3 regions of the Rhodococcus sp. UYP9 genome follow, and region 3 is predicted to be linked to each of the others. Evidence: riboswitches for the same ligand, from Rfam matches in the RefSeq annotation. Region 3 holds a riboswitch; each other region holds the start of a gene.
The links. A riboswitch is a leader RNA that binds a small molecule or an ion and turns the genes downstream of it on or off. The one in region 3 is predicted to bind cobalamin.
Positions count from the first base shown of each region.

Region 1: it holds a riboswitch for cobalamin, as region 3 does, so the genes downstream of both, ABIB36_RS10570 (magnesium chelatase subunit D family protein) here and metE (5-methyltetrahydropteroyltriglutamate--homocysteine S-methyltransferase) in region 3, are expected to answer to the same signal.
Region 2: it holds a riboswitch for cobalamin, as region 3 does, so the genes downstream of both, ABIB36_RS07775 (ABC transporter substrate-binding protein) here and metE (5-methyltetrahydropteroyltriglutamate--homocysteine S-methyltransferase) in region 3, are expected to answer to the same signal.

Region 1 is NZ_JBEPPH010000003.1:181,362-186,818, reverse strand. Features, by position in the region: gene mqo (malate dehydrogenase (quinone)) at 1-1,046, shown strand, start outside; gene ABIB36_RS10575 (GNAT family N-acetyltransferase) at 1,060-1,563, shown strand; adenosylcobalamin-variant (AdoCbl-variant) riboswitch at 1,577-1,679, shown strand; gene ABIB36_RS10570 (magnesium chelatase subunit D family protein) at 1,757-3,706, shown strand; gene cobO (cob(I)yrinic acid a,c-diamide adenosyltransferase) at 3,718-4,338, shown strand; gene ABIB36_RS10560 (cobyrinic acid a,c-diamide synthase CobB) at 4,332-5,457, shown strand, end outside.
Region 2 is NZ_JBEPPH010000002.1:308,797-314,253, reverse strand. Features, by position in the region: gene ABIB36_RS07790 ((2Fe-2S)-binding protein) at 1-670, opposite strand, end outside; gene ABIB36_RS07785 (ABC transporter ATP-binding protein) at 667-1,434, opposite strand; gene ABIB36_RS07780 (FecCD family ABC transporter permease) at 1,431-2,519, opposite strand; gene ABIB36_RS07775 (ABC transporter substrate-binding protein) at 2,519-3,514, opposite strand; cobalamin riboswitch at 3,615-3,760, opposite strand; gene ABIB36_RS07770 (GAF domain-containing protein) at 3,805-5,106, opposite strand; gene ABIB36_RS07765 (IclR family transcriptional regulator) at 5,152-5,457, opposite strand, start outside.
Region 3 is NZ_JBEPPH010000001.1:262,825-268,281, reverse strand. Features, by position in the region: gene ABIB36_RS01365 (NADP-dependent oxidoreductase) at 1-283, opposite strand, end outside; gene ABIB36_RS01360 (organic hydroperoxide resistance protein) at 293-715, opposite strand; gene ABIB36_RS01355 (MarR family winged helix-turn-helix transcriptional regulator) at 718-1,155, opposite strand; gene metE (5-methyltetrahydropteroyltriglutamate--homocysteine S-methyltransferase) at 1,277-3,532, opposite strand; cobalamin riboswitch at 3,658-3,902, opposite strand; gene ABIB36_RS01345 (3-deoxy-7-phosphoheptulonate synthase) at 4,106-5,233, shown strand; gene ABIB36_RS01340 (alpha-ketoglutarate-dependent dioxygenase AlkB) at 5,199-5,457, opposite strand, start outside.

The DNA.
Region 1 (5,457 bases), on a different contig from region 3:
CGCGTCGACTTCCCCTCATGGGTGCGGGCCGCGACTTCTCCGATCCCGTCGCCCTCAACTGGAGCGACAACGGAACGGACGTCGACTTCGGCGCGCTCACCCGCCAACTTCTGAACTACCTCTCCGGCGCCGGCGCCACCGTGCACTTCGGAAACGACGTGCGCAACATCTCGAAGCAGTCGGACGGAACGTGGGACGTCAAGGTGGCAAACCTTCGCACCGGTTCCAAGAAGACGGTCAACGCCAAGTTCGTGTTCGTCGGCGCGGGTGGCGGTGCTTTGCATCTGCTCCAGAAATCGGGCATCAGCGAGATCAAGGGCTTCGGAGGGTTCCCGGTCAGCGGTGAATGGCTGCGCTGCACCAACCCCGAGCTCATCGATCAGCACTCGGCCAAGGTGTATGGCAAGGCGTCGGTAGGTGCGCCCCCGATGTCGGTGCCCCACCTCGACACACGTGTCATCGGCGGGAAGCCCGGTTTGCTCTTCGGTCCGTACGCAGGATGGTCGCCGAAGTTCCTCAAGGAAGGAAAGTTGACCGATCTTCCTTCGTCGGTCAAGCCGGGGAACCTGATGTCGATGCTCGGCGTGGGCGTCACCGAGCTCGGACTCGTGAAGTACCTGCTGAGCGAACTGTCGCAGTCGCAGGCCGATCGCGTGGACACGCTTCGTGAATTCGCACCCAAGGTTCTCGACAAGGACTGGGAGATCGTCACCGCCGGGCAGCGAGTCCAGGTGATTCGAAAGAAGGGCCGCGGCGGAGTTCTCGAATTCGGCACTGCGGTGATCAACGCTGCAGACGGAACGATCGCGGGCCTGCTCGGTGCGTCGCCGGGTGCTTCCACCGCGGTACCGGCGATGCTCGATGTGTTGCAGCGTTGCTTCGGCGACCGCTACGAGGCGTGGCAGCCCAAGCTCAAGGAAATGGTGCCTTCGCTCGGGGTCAAATTGGCAGAGGATCGTTCGCTGTTCCGCGAAATATTCGACTGGACCTCGCGTGCGCTCGAGCTGGACGAGTCGTCCCAACTCGCACAGCACACCGGCGTGTGATAGCAACAGGCCTATGACAACGCAAGCTGCTGCCCTCAAGCGCTCCTGGGCATTGGACCTGTCCAACAAGACCCTGTACGACCTGCTGAAGCTGCGTGTCGAGGTTTTCGTCGTCGAGCAGGCGTGTGCCTACCCCGAACTCGACGGTCGAGATCTGCTCACCGAGACGAGGCACTTCTGGCTCGAACGTGACGGCGAAGTGGTGTGCACGCTGCGTCTGCTCGAGGAGCACGACAACGGCGAGAAGGCCTTCCGCATCGGCCGTCTGTGCACGCAGCGCTCGGCGCGGGGGCAGGGGCACACCACGCGTATCTTGCGTGCTGCCCTTGCCGAGGTCGGGTCCTCTCCTTGTCGTATCAACGCACAGAGCTACCTGGTGGACATGTACGCGAAACACGGCTTTCTTCCCGATGGTGAGGAAGTTCTCGAAGACGGGATTCCGCACACGCCCATGCGTCGGGGCGGCGGAACCCCGTGGGGAGAGGCGTCGGGCGGCAGTAAGGTCGAACGACGGTAGGGTTCGATCAACGGAGCTGATGCGGGGAAGTCCTGTGTGATTCAGGCGCGGTCCCGCCACTGTGTACGAGTAGGCCGATTGTCGGCAGCCTCGTAAGCCAGATCACCGCACAGCATCGAAATTACTTTGTCCACTTCTTCGGTGGGCATCGAAAGTCCTCGGCGCGGAAACCGAGGAATGAAGGGGATCGAAAGTGCAGCAGGCCGTTGGATCTTCAGAACCCGGTTATCCGTTCAGCGCGATAGTCGGCCAAGACCAGCTTCGATTGTCATTGATCCTGTGTGCGGTGCACCCAGGAATCGGTGGTGTCCTCGTCCGCGGTGAGAAGGGGACGGCGAAGTCCACTGTCGTACGCGCACTCGCGACGCTGCTTCCGAACATCGAGGACGATGGCGAGAGCCGACCAGCCCGGTTGGTAGAGCTTCCGGTCGGCGCGACCGAGGACCGCGTGGTCGGTTCGCTCGATCTCGAGAAGGTGCTGCGAGACGGCGAACGTGCATTCCAGCCGGGATTGTTGGCCGCAGCCCATCGGGGAGTGCTGTACGTGGACGAGGTGAACCTTCTGCATGATCACCTGGTCGATGTTCTGCTCGACGCCGCTGCGATGGGGCGTGTCCACATCGAACGCGACGGGGTTTCACATTCGCATCCCGCGCAGTTCGTCCTCGTGGGAACGATGAATCCCGAAGAGGGCGAGCTTAGACCACAGCTGTTGGATCGCTTCGGGCTCGCCGTGGAGGTCACTGCCTCTCGCGACGTGGACATCCGAATGGACGTCGTGCGAAGGCGTCTGAACTACGAGCGCGACCCCTTTACGTTTGCTGCACGCTATGCCGACGAGGACGCGGACATCGCCGCACATATCGTCGCGGCTCGACTCGTATTGGATCAAGTGGAACTCGACGACACCGAACTTCGTCGAATTGCGGCATTGTGTGCGTCGTTCGACGTCGACGGGATGCGAGCGGACCTCGTAGTCGCAAGGACCGCTTCGGCGCACGCGGCATGGCGAGGCTCGCCGAAGGTCGAGGAGTCCGACGTGCGGGTCGCTGCGGAATTGGCATTGCCGCATCGCCGCAGGCGTGACCCGTTCGACGAGCCGGGGATCGACGAGAGTGCACTCGACGATGCCATGCGCGAGGCCGCAGAACAGGCCGACTCCGCGAAGCCGGAATCCGGCCAGAAGTCCGACGAACCGACCGATCCCGAACCGACCGATCCCGAACCTACCGATCCCGAACCTACGGATTCAGGACCTGATCCGGATGACGACGGCGGTGGTGCACCCAGACCGGACCAGTCGGATCCACCGTCCGGCAACGGATCTCGTGACCGTGATGCAGCAGCTCCCGGATCGCAGTTTCGCGCGCGGTTGATGGAAGTTCCCGGTGTCGGCGAGGGAGCGCCCGGCCGTCGCTCCCGGTCGCGTGCTGCGCAGGGGCGGGTGGTGCGCCCGACCACCGAGCGCGGCAAGGGACTTCACCTCATCGGGACATTGTTCGCCGCGGCCGAGGATCAAGTCGCGCGCGGACGAACATCCGGAAAGTTCCGACTCGAGCCCGCGGACCTACGCGGGGCGATTCGTGAAGGTCGCGAAGGCAACCTCATCGTGTTCGTTGTCGACGCATCCGGATCGATGGCTGCACGTGATCGGTTGTCCGCCGTGACGGGAGCAGTGCTGTCGCTACTGCGCGATGCATACCAACGGCGCGACAAGGTTGCGGTCATCACTGTTCGAGGGCGCGAGGCCGAGTTGGTTCTCCCGCCGACGTCGAGCGTCGACGTCGCTGTCACCCGCTTGCGCAGAATGAAGACCGGTGGGAAATCGCCACTGGCACAGGGCTTCCTGCGGGCACGTGAGGTCGTCCTTCGAGAGAAGGTCAGAGATCCGCTGCGCCGTGCGCTCGTCGTCGCGATGACCGATGGGCGAGCGACGGGCGGTGTCGATCCGGTCGGGCGCGCACGTATCGCTGCGTCGCGTCTGGCAGCCGACGGGACTGCGTCGGTTGTCGTGGACTGCGAATCGGGCATGGTCCGTCTCGGACTGGCCGCCGATTTCGCCCGGCATCTACAGGGTGGCTACGTGCGGCTTGCCGACCTTTCGGCAGAGCATGTGGCCGCCGTCGTTCGCGCAGCGGCCTGAGAGGACGAGCAATGCCACAGGGAGTACCACTTGCGGGAACCGTTCCCGACGACGGCCTGACTACGCGTCAGCGCCGCAATCAAGCACTTCTCGCAGTGCACACCGGGCCGGGCAAGGGCAAGTCTACGGCGGCCTTCGGGATGGCACTGCGGGCGTGGAATCAAGGATTCGACGTCGGAGTGTTCCAGTTCGTGAAGAGTGCGAAATGGAAGGTCGGCGAGGAATCGACATTCAAACTACTCGGCGAACTGCACGAGACTCAGGGCACCGGCGGGGCCGTCGAGTGGCACAAGATGGGCGAGGGGTGGTCCTGGACGCGCAAGAAGGGTTCGGACGTCGACCACGCCGCCGCAGCTGCTGAAGGCTGGGCCGAAATCTCTCGAAGATTGAGCGAGGAGACGCACCGCTTCTACGTGTTGGACGAATTCACCTACCCACTCAAGTGGGGGTGGGTGAATATCGACGAGGTGGTCGAGGTGCTCGTGAACCGGCCGGGTAATCAACACGTCGTCGTCACCGGACGTGACGCACCGCAGGCGCTGATAGATGCCGCCGATCTCGTCACCGAAATGACCAAGGTCAAACATCCGATGGATGCGGGCCGAAAGGGTCAGCGCGGTATCGAATGGTGAGCCGTCCCGCTCCCGCCGTCGTCATCGCTGCGCCCGCATCGGGGAGCGGAAAAACGACGGTAGCCACCGGGATGATGGCTGCTCTCCGCGCCATGGGGGACCGGGTAGCGCCGTTCAAGGTGGGACCGGACTATATCGATCCTGGATACCACTCTCTCGCAACGGGGTTGCCGGGCCGCAACCTCGATGCAGTGATGGTGGGGCGAGAGCGCATAGGCCCGCTCTTCCTACATGGCAGTGCCGGATGCGACATCGCGATCGTCGAGGGAGTCATGGGGCTCTTCGACGGCAAGATCGACATGACGGGGGCCGGACAGGCCTCCGCGGAGGGATCGACGGCAGCGGTGGCCGCGATGCTCGGCGCACCGGTCGTTCTCGTCGTCGACGCTCGCGGCCACAGTCAGAGTCTTGCCGCTGTACTGCACGGGTTCTCGACGTTCGACCCGTCGGTGCGGATCGGTGGCGTCATATTGAATCGGGTCGGTAGCCCGAGGCACGAAGAGGTTCTGCGTCAGGCCTGTGAGCGTGTCGGTGTCCCCGTTCTCGGGTCGTTACCGCGGATGTCGGAACTGGCGGTCCCCTCGCGGCACCTGGGACTGATCACGGCACTCGAACACGGGAGCCGAGCCGGCGCGGCAGTGGACGCAATGGCCGAACTGGTGACACGTCACGTCGACCTTGCGGCCGTCCGAGCGCTGGCGAGGTCGTCGGTCACCGGTACCGCCTGGAACCCGAACGACGAAGTGGGTGAGCCGAGCGGCGCGGGGGCAGTCGTCGCCGTGGCCGGGGGTCCCGCCTTCACATTCGGTTACGCCGAGCATGTGGAACTGCTGCGCGCTGCGGGCGCTGAGGTGGTGGTGTTCGATCCCCTCACCGACGGATTGCCCGAGCGCACGGCGGGTGTCGTTCTGCCGGGCGGGTTTCCGGAGGAACATGCCGAGCAGTTGGCGTCGAATGAGCCTCTGCTGTCAGATATCCGCAGGGCCTCGGCAGCCGGATTGCCGATCCACGCAGAATGCGCCGGTCTGCTGTACCTGGCGCGATCCCTCGACGGCCACGCGATGGCCGGTGTCATCGACGCGGAAGCGCAATTCGGATCGAAGCTGACACTCGGCTATC
Region 2 (5,457 bases), on a different contig from region 3:
GTCCACGCCGACGATCCGCCGGCGTTCGTCGAGGGCAGCTGGTGCATTTGTCGGCTCCCGCGGTCTCGTACAAAAGGCAGCACGAGCAGCGTTGGGTGAACCGGCAGCCCCCCACGTCGACGAATCTCGGCGACGGCAGCGTTTCCTGCATATTCGCGATCAACGACATAGCGAAGCGACTGCCGATGGTCCTGTCACCGAGGGCGGCCCCCACGTCGAGGCTGCGGTTGGCGATGGAGTCCGTCGCGATTGCCCACAACGCCTGTCGGCGGGCTCCCGACACCTCGGCGAGCACGTCGATGATGCGCGCGAACGCTGCGTCCAGTGCGGGTGCCAGTTGCTCGGTCGAGATGGTCCGCTCGGTGCTCACCCCACCTAGATAGCCGTTGGGCCGCAGGAAGCAGCGTGCGGTATCGAGGCTTGGATCTGCGGCCTCACCGGTCACCATCGCGGTGGCGACAGCAACGAAAGCGAGGGTCGAGCTGGCCGAATACCACCACAGGGTGCCGTTGACCCGATCGTCGACGCAGTTCCACCGCACCCCGGTGTCGACGACGCGAGCCCGAATCCAGTCGGCGTCGAGCATCACCGACGCAGGAAGATCGAACGGGCCTTCGAGGTATTCACCGAGGCCCGGTACTCGCGCCGCAGCACGCGCATAGACGCTCACGCCAGCCCGTGTACATCGAAGACGGGCCTCGGATGGGTACGCACCGTCGCGCGAATCCCGAACACCTCCGCCAGCAACGTGTCGGTCAGCACTTCGGCGGTCGGGCCCGAGGCAACGACGGATCCACCGTCGAGAACCGCCAGCGAGGAGCAGTACTCGACGGCCAGACGCAGATCGTGCACGGTGACGACGATAGCGAGCCCGTCGGCAGCAAGGTCGGCAATGGCACTCATGACGATCAGTTGGTGGCGCAGATCGAGATGGTTGGTCGGCTCGTCGAGCAGCAGAATGCGCGGCTGTTGAGCCAGCGCGCGGGCAATGGAGACACGTTGCCGCTCACCGCCGGACAATGCGCCGACATCACGGTCGGCCAGAGCGGACAATTCCATCCGATGCAAACAGGATGCCACTACCTCGTCGTCGGATGCGGTCGGGGGAGAGAACCAGCCGCGGTGCGGCACCCTCCCGAGCGCGACCGATTCTCGGACCGTCAGTCCCACGGACGCCTCGGGTTCCTGTGCTGCGACGCCGACGGTCCGGGCCAGTTCCGCGCGTTTCATCGACCGTGTGTCGACATGGTCGACGAGGACGGAACCGGATGCCGGTGTCAGCGCACGGTAGCAGCAGCGCAGCGCCGTGGTCTTACCTGAACCGTTGGGTCCGACGAGCCCCAGAATTTCCCCGGGGCGGACGCTGAAATCGATGCTGTGCAACACTTCTCGTGATCCGAGCCGGGCAGTGACCTCGTGTATCGACAGAGTCATCGCTCGGCCCTTCCGTACTGACGAGAGAGCATGAACACGAAGATCGGTGCGCCGACCAGTGCGGTGACCACTCCGACCGGCACCTCGGTGCTGCTGGCAACCGATCGCGCAAGCGTATCTGCCCCCACCAACGCGACCGCCCCGAGCAGCGCCGCCACGGGAAGCAACCTGATGGCCCGGGTACCGACGATGTACCCCGCGAGATGAGGTACGAGCAAACCCACGAAACCGATTCCGCCACCGACGGATACGGCCGCACCGGCAAGCATCGAGACTGCCAGGAGCTGAAGTACACGGAATCGCTGGACGTTCAATCCCAGAGCCGCGGCGCCGTCGTCACCCGTCTTCAGCAGGTCAATCCGCGGCGCACTGAGCAACACCACGGTGCCGACCACCAGGAGTGCGAGAGTGGGGAAAGTCAGCGTCGACCAGCGCGCGTCGCCGAATCCTCCTGCCAGCCAATGCAACACACCGCTCAGGGTGTGTTCGTCGGCGAATACGAGAAGAGTGAAGGTGATCAACGCCGAGAACACGGCGCCCAATGCGACGCCGACGAGGATGATCGCCGTCGACTGTGGGTACCTGCCACCGATCAACAATGCCAGGAACAACGGGATCATCGCCCCGATGAAGGCGGCCGCTGGAATGGTGAAGACCCCGAGCGCACCCGCTCCGATACCGAGCACCATCACCACCACGACGCCGAAGCCCGCTCCCGAGGAGACTCCCAGCAGGTACGGATCAGCAAGCGGGTTACGCGTGACTGCCTGTGCGACACCGCCCGCGATCGCAAGCGAGGCACCGACGACCGCTGCCGTCAACGACCGCGGAAGACGTGAGTCGAGGACGATCACTGCGCGAGCCTCGGTCCACCAGGAGTCGAACGCTCCCGGCATCACCTTGTGCATCACGATCGCCCAGACGTCGCCGACGGGAATCCGCACCGACCCGAAGGATGCTGCCGCGGCGATCGCAGCCAGAAGACCGATGGTCAGCAGTGCAAGAACCACTCCGAGCGGAAAGCGTGAACGCCGGTTCGACGCGGGTTCGACAGGCGCAGTGCGTGTTTCGACGGCGGTAGCCATCAGTCCTGGAACCGGTCCGGGTGCAGTGCGCGTGCGATGGTGTCCACGCTCATCACCAGTCGCGGGCTCTCGAAGAAGTCGTCGAGCGGTACGACGATGAAGTTGTCGCGTTGGACGGCAGGCGTCGTCGCCATGATCGGTTGACTTTTCAGGAAGTCGATCTTGCCCTGCGCGGAGGTATCACCGTAGTCGAGGACGACGATCGCCTGTGGTGCGCGTTCGCCGATGATCTCCCACGTCGTGTCCAGGTAAGGCCGCTCGCCTTCGGGGAAGATGTTCGTCGCCCCGGCGTAGTCCGCGATGACCTGCCCGACGCCGACGCCCCCGATGGTCGTGGGAACGTCTTCACCGGAGTCGTAGAAGAACGTCGGGGTCGGAGGCACGCCGGTCAATTTCTCGCCCACCGCGTTCAGGCCTGCCACGACCCCGTCGGTGACGTCTTTCGCAGCATCCTCGGCTCCCAGGATCTCACCGAGTTGGGAATAGTCGTCTTCGAGCATCCCGATGTCGGGGAATCCCGATCCGCAATACTCGGAGAACAGGAACGTCGCGATGCCGACGTCGGTGAACGATTCGCGGGAGCGGCCTTCCTTGTCGTTGAATGCGCTTCGCATGCCGCCCACGACGAGGTCGGGGTCGAGATCGAGGATCTGCTCTTTCGTCGGGTATTCATCGGCGAGGCCGGTGATCTGTGCGAATGCATCTGCCGTCTCCGCAGTGGGCGACGCGTTCTGGTAGCCCATCCCGACGATCCGGTCCGCGACTCCCATCGCGATGAGCACCTCGGTGACGTGGTCGTTCATGGAAACGATGCGTTGCGGAGGGACATCGAATTGCTGGGTGAGGTCGCAGTTGGAGATGGAGACCGGCTCGTCGAACGCGGCCCCGGTCGAGGTGGCGTCTACCAAGTCGCCACGCGAACAGCCCGCGAAGAGCAGCGCTGCAGCGGATCCGACCGCGACAATTCGGACGATGGAGGGAGTAGATGGTGACATATGAACCTCACTGGAGCTCAGAGCCACGAAATTGAGAGTCGACGCGCAGCAAAAAATCACCCACGCGCAGGACTGCCGATTCGTAGACCACGACGAATAGGTGTCGCACACACAGCCGCTGGGTAATCGGACTCGCCATCTCTACGAGAAGAGACAGCCCACCGTTGCGGGTCAGCGCCGGATTTCGACCGGCTTCCCCCTGCGACTGGCTTGCTTAGTGCTTCGTCCAGCAGTATGCACGAGAGCTTTCGGCAGCAGTCGAGCGCGCCTACCGAGCGCTCAACATGTCGTCAGCTGATACGTCGTGCCCGAACCGCGGGTGCCGAAGAATGCGGCAGCAGTCTGCTGATGTCCTCGGGCAGCAAAATTTCGACGGTCGCCGACGCGTCGAACCGGTAGGGCTGGGTCATGACCACGCCGGACAACTGCTTTCGGAGGCGTGACATTTCGGCTCGCACGGTGATCGCCCTTCCGCCGTCACCGAAGAGATCCGCCGCCATCTGTGCCGCAGTCCGCCCCTCCCGATGGCACGCCAGGAGGTAGAGAATCTCTGCGTGACGAGGCGTCGGCTCGTGTGTCCACTCCCCGACCTCGCTACGGATCTGTACCCGCGTGTGCTGCGGATGGCGTAAGTCGATGTAGATCGTGGTGGCCCCGGCCGTCTCGGATACCGATGCGCTCTCCGCCATCCCGGTCGGCCGGACGAGCCAACCACCGGGCAACGGCTCGACTTCACACACACCGAGCGTCGGCATCCAGAATCGTCCCGTGGCCAGATCCTCGGGCAGTAGAACTCGAGTGCGCAGCGCTATGGACGAGGTGGCCGCTACCCACCCGTTGGCGTCGACGGCCAATGCGGGGGAATGCAGCCGGGCGAGCATGGGGGCAGCGACCGAACGCAGCCGGTCCAAGTTCTGCCGATGATGTTCACGCAGTTGGAATTCGGCAAGACGGGCAATGGCATCGACCAATGCGAGGGTCGTCGGGTGCACGGTGTTTGCGGGCCCGCTGACATCCAGTGCGCCGAGGACGTGACCGGTGCGCGGGTCCTTGATGGGCGCGCCTGCGCACGTCCACGGATGGTGACTGCGCACGTAGTGTTCCGCGGAAAATATCTGCACGGCCCGACGTGAAACCAACGCTGTTCCGATGGCATTGGTTCCTACCGAATCCTCGGCCCAGCTGGCGCCCTCGACGAATCCGAGTCCGTCTGCGCGATCGAGCACCGATGTCGAGCCACTGCGCCACAACACCCGCCCGTGACGATCCGCCACGACGAGAATGTTGTTGCCGTCCTGGACCACCGATTCCAAACCTCGAGCCAGATCGTCGAGGACGTCGAACAGACCCGAATCTCGACGGCTCAGCTCGAGATCGGAGATGTCGACGAGCGAGGGTGAGATCGATTTCTGTTCGGGATCGATCCCGAGAGTCTGCAACCGACGCCACGAGTCGCCGATCACCTCGCGCGGCCGGGCGGGACCCTTACCGCCCGCCATTGTCGCGTCGTAGACGGCCGCCAGTATCTGCGCGTAGCGGCGCGGGTCTTCACCTGCCGCCAGCGCAGGCTCGGGACCTGTCGACTGAGTCATTGCCGACAATTGTGCGCCAGCTCACATCGCTATGCAGAGGTGGGGTCAGTTGGCTTTCATCGACAGAGCTTTGCGGGCACGGCGAGGGGCTCCCAGTTCGGGGAACAGAGTCCGCGTGACCTCACGAGCGGCATCCACCACCAAAGGCGCAACTCGCTCGAGTTGTGCAGTCCGCATCTCCCCACACAGCGCGATACCGCCGGCCGGACCCTCGTAGCCACGAATCGCCGATGCCACGCATGCGATCCCACTGACCGACTCGCCGAGACAGAACGTCAGCCCCTTGCGCTGACGAATGCGGTTCAACTCCAGATGCAGGACCGCTAGGTCGGTAATGGTGTGGTCGGTGAA
Region 3 (5,457 bases):
TCCCGTGCAGCACGGTGTCGCCGACTGCAAAAGCGTCACTGCGGGTTTCGACTACCTCGCCCACGGCGCCGCCGTCGAGCGGCGCGTCGACCTGGAACGGCGGAACGTACGACTTGACGTCGTTCATCCGGCCGCGCATGTAGGGGTCGACGGACATGACGATATTGCGAACGAGTATCTGACCATCCTGAAGTTCGGGAAGGTCGGTCTCGACGGTGCGGAAGTTCTCCGGCGTCGGCTCACCGTGTGGACGTGAAGCGAGATGGATTTCCTTGGCGCGCAAGGGGGACTCCTAGTCTTCGGTGACCGTGACGGTCACATCGATGTTACCGCGGGTCGCGTTGGAATATGGGCAGACCAGGTGGGCTTTGTCGGCTAGTGCCTGGGCCTCGTCGTGGGGGAGATTCGGTAGCGTCACCTCGAGCGTCACCTCGAGCTGGAATCCGCCTGCATCGTTGGGACCGATGCCGACCTGGGCGCCAACAGCGGAGTCCGTCACATCTGCCTTGTTCGCACGGGCGACCATCTGCAGGGCGGAGTGGAAGCAGGCTGCGTAACCTGCAGCGAACAGTTGCTCGGGGTTGGTGCCCTGGCCGTTGCCGCCCATGGCCTCGGGGATCGCAAGTTCGAGGTCGAGGCGACCGTCCGAGCTGCGAGCGCGGCCGTTGCGACCTTCTCCGGTTGCCAGTGCTTCGGCGGTGTAGATGGTAGCCACAGTCATCCCTTTTCTTGGTGGAGTGCTTCGGCCAGTGCGGCCAGCACGTTCTTGAGGTTGGTGAGTTCTTCGACGCTCATGCCCGTCTGCGCGGCGAGCTGCATCGGTATGCCGGCGGCCTCGCTGCGCAGCGCACTGCCCGCTTCCGTCAGGTGGATCTCGACTCGTCGCTCGTCGGACGTGAGACGCCGACGTTCGATGAAACCGAGGCCTTCGAGCCGTTTGAGCAGCGGGGACAATGTCCCGGTTTCGAGATCGAGTGCGGTGCAGATGTCACGGACGCCGCGCCCGTCCTTTTCCCACAGCAAAAGGAGCACGAGGTACTGCGGGTAGGTGATCCCGAGTTTGTCGAGGATCGGGCGATAGGCGGCAGTGGTCGCTCGCGATGCCGAGTACAACGCAAAGCACACCTGGCGATCGAGTGCGAGTTCGTTGGTCACGTGCACAAAGGTAGCGCACGTTTAAGTTGTTCGCAACCTATCTGGGCTGACTGCACACTATCTCGCCGTTTCGACGGGATTCCGCCGATCGAGCCAGACAGTGTGCAGTCAGGGTTCGAAACTACCGAGCCAGAGCAGCGGCCTCTACTAGATTGCGCAGCGAGGCTTCGACCTCGGCGTTACCTCTGGTCTTGAGCCCGCAATCCGGATTGACCCACAGGCGCCCTGCCGGAACGGCCTTCAATGCGGCCTGCAAGGAGGCGGTGATCTCCTCGACGCTCGGAACCCGCGGTGAATGGATGTCGTACACCCCTGGACCTACGCCGAGATCGAATCCGACGTCGTTGAGATCGTCGAGGACTTCCATGTGGGAGCGAGCAGCCTCGATCGACGTCACATCGGCATCGAGTGCGACGATCGCATCGATCACCTCGCCGAACTCCGAGTAGCACAGGTGCGTATGGATCTGCGTGGAATCCGCTACCCCTGACGTCGACAGCTTGAATGCTCGTACAGCCCAGTCCAGGTAGGCATTCTTGTCCTTTGCGCGCAACGGGAGCAGTTCGCGTAGTGCGGGTTCGTCCACCTGGACGATCGCAATCCCCGCCGATTGCAGGTCGACGGTTTCGTCGCGGATGGCCAGTGCGACCTGATCTGCGGTGTCGGCCAGCGGTTGATCGTCGCGAACGAACGACCACGCGAGGATCGTCACAGGGCCGGTCAGCATGCCCTTGACCGGCTTGTCCGTCAGTGACTGGGCAAAGGCGATCCAGTCGACGGTCATCGCGCCCGCCCGGCTCACATCACCGAACAGGATGGGCGGACGCACGCAACGCGAACCGTAGGACTGAACCCAACCATTGGCTGTGGCCGCGAAGCCGTGCAAATGTTCCGCGAAGTATTGCACCATGTCGTTGCGCTCCGGCTCGCCGTGTACGAGAACATCGAGGCCCAACTTCTCCTGCAGTGCAATGACATCGGCGATCTCCGCTTGCATGCGACGCACGTACTCGGCGTCGTCGATCTCGCCCTTGCGCAATTCGGCCCTGGCGATACGGATCTGGGTTGTCTGCGGGTACGAACCGATGGTCGTAGTGGGAAGCGACGGGAGGTCGAGTCGAGCAGCTTGGGCCACCCGACGGTCGGCAGCGGGGCTGCGATCGACTCCCACACCACCCTCTAGTCGCGTGCGAACCGCATTGTCGTGCACTCGGGGGTCGGTGCGACGGGATTCCGCAGCGACGCGTGCCGCAGCGAGTTCGGTTGCAACAGAGTCGGTTCCCTCTCGAAGTGCACGCGCGAGCACGGTCACCTCCTCGACCTTTTCTGCGCCGAACGCCAGCCACGACCGCAGTGGATCCACGATCTGCGTCTCGGCGTCGAGCGTGTACGGAACATGAAGTAGCGAGCAGGAACTCGACACGGCGAGCGCACCGGCGCTGCCCAACAGGCTCGCCAGCGTGGCCAGAGCTCGGTCCAGATCGGTCCGCCAGACATTGCGGCCGTCGACGATTCCTGCCACGAGAAGCTTGCTCGCCAGAGCGGGTACCGCAGCGACCTGCTCGACGGTTCCCGGGGCCGTGAGATCGACCGACAATCCCTCGATACCGGTCGAGGCGAGTACGGGCAACGCGTCACCGAGGTACCCGAAGTACGACGCCAGCAGTATCGCCGGCCTCCCCTCGACGGCGCTGAGGTAGTCGTAGGCGCGTCCGGCGGCGGCGAGTTCGGCTTCGGTTCGATCCGCCACGAGAGCAGGCTCGTCGATCTGCACCCATTCGGCACCTGCGTCGGACAGCTGTGTCAACAGATCCGCGTACAGCGGGAGGATTTCGTCGAGACGGTCCAGCAGCGGAGCATCACCGCCGACAGATTTCGAGAGGAGCAAGAATGTGACCGGACCGACGATCACCGGACGGGCCGGAATGTCCAGTGCGCGAGCCTCGTTCAGTTCGCTGAGAATCTTCTCGGGGTGGAGCGTGAATGTTGTGCTCGGGGAGATCTCGGGCACGAGGTAGTGATAGTTGGTGTCGAACCACTTGGTCATTTCCAGGGGCTGCACGGTGTCGTTACCACGCGCGGCGGCGAAATACCGGTCGAGATCGTCCTCGATGTCGCTTACCCGTTCGGGCAGGGCGCCGAGGAGGACCGCGGTGTCGAGCACCTGGTCGTAGTACGAGAACGTGTTGATCGGTACGGAGTCGAGCCCCGCGGCCTTCAGCGAAAGCCAGTCGTTCTCGCGTAGGTGCTTGGCGACAGCGCCGAGCGCGGCGGCATCGATCTTTGCGGCCCAGTAGGACTCGACAGCCTTCTTCAGTTCGCGCTTCGGGCCGATTCGGGGTGAACCGAGAACCGTCGCGGTGAATTCGAATGTCACTTCGTGTGTCTCCAGATACATGGCGTGATGGGTGGAACACCACCGTGCGCGCGAGTACGCCTGAGCCCAAGACGAGACTTCAGGTCTACTCGCCCACTCCACGGGGCGGTGAACCGCTACGCACGGCGTGCGCAGCACAGAAGGCAGGTATTCGGACTCGCAGGCGCGCGATTCTTCGAGTAAAGCTCGAGAAAAGCTCCTAGTGGCCGTCGCTTCCCAGAGAGGCTTCTCCAGTGCTTGATAGACGGCGGTCGTTCCTGCATACCGCTGCGGGACAATCCCGGATTCTCACCGGGTTCCCTCTTGCGTCGCCGTTGCGGACTTCGGGGCTCCTCTTGGCCGCGGGCGAACCGACTGCATGCATGAGCATAGGCGCTCGGCAGCCTCCGGAGAAAGGGCTGCTACTCTCGGCATCATGACGCGCACGTATCTTTGGTTTAGCAGGCCGGCCCCGGGTGGGTCAGCCAGCGACACCATGCGCTGACACCCCACCCCACGAGCCGGAATCGGACCGGCTCGAAGTGCGCGTGGATTCACCGTGAACGAGTCGGTCTGGGAACAGGATCTTTTTCCATGACCATCGACACCAACACCACCGACATCAACACCATCGACCCAGCTCTGCACGATTCTGCTCTGGACGATCGACGGACGATCAGTATCAGTCCGCTTCTGTCGCCGCGGACCGTTCGGCGTGAGCATGCGGCAGACGATGCAGTGGCAGCCGTGGTACGACGCGGTCGCGACGGCGTCGTCGACATCCTCGACGGACGTGACGACCGGCTGATCGTCGTCGTCGGACCGTGCTCGGTGCACGACACCACCGCGGCGATGGACTACGCCCGGAGATTGGCCACGAAGGCCGCCGAACTCGACGACCGCCTGCACATCGTCATGCGCGTGTACTTCGAAAAGCCGCGGACCACTCTCGGCTGGAAGGGCCTGATCAACGACCCGCATCTCGACGGCAGTTTCGACATCAACGAAGGCCTCCGTGTGGGCCGCCAGCTGCTCGTCGACATCTCGAGTCTCGGCCTTCCGGTCGGATGTGAATTCCTCGACCCCATCACCCCTCAGTACATTGCGGACCTGGTCAGCTACGGTGCCATCGGCGCACGAACCGCAGCCAGCCAGGTGCACCGTCAACTGTGCAGCGCGTTGTCGATGCCCGTCGGAATCAAGAACTCGACCGAGGGGGATGTTCAGGTCGCGGTCGACGGAACGCGGGCGGCGGCGTCGAGTCATGTCTTCCCCGGAACTGATCTCGACGGTCATTCCGCGTTGATCAGAACCGTCGGGAATCCCGACTGTCATGTGATCCTTCGCGGCGGCACCGACGGTCCGAACTACGACGCGGAGACTGTCGCCGACACCATCGCGCGACTCCGGAAGTCGAATCTTCCCGAGCGAGTGGTGATCGACGCGAGCCACGGCAACAGCCGAAAAGACCACAACAAGCAGGTCGATGTCGTGACGGACGTGTCGGCACGGCTAGCAGCAGGCGAGCAGGGGATCGTCGGTCTCATGTTGGAGAGCTTCATCGAAGCTGGACGGCAGGATCTGACTCTCGGCCATGCGAACGAATTGACCTACGGTCAGTCGATCACCGACGCATGCCTGGATTGGGACACCACTGCGGCACAACTCGACGCACTCGCGGCCGCGGTCAGCGAACGCCGCGCGGGCGGAACTGCACGCTGACGCGAGGGCCGGTGGCACGTGTGCTCTTGGGTACGGCGTGCTCCCACGTGCGTTGGCACGAACCGCCCATGACGATCAGATCGCCGTGGCCGAGTGTGAACTTCAACGATGCGCCGCCGCCACGCGGCCGCAACATCAGTTGTCGGGTGGCACCGAGTGACACGATGGCAACCATCGTGTCCTCGGTGGCGCTGCGGCCGAGGTTGTCTCCGTGCCAGGCGACG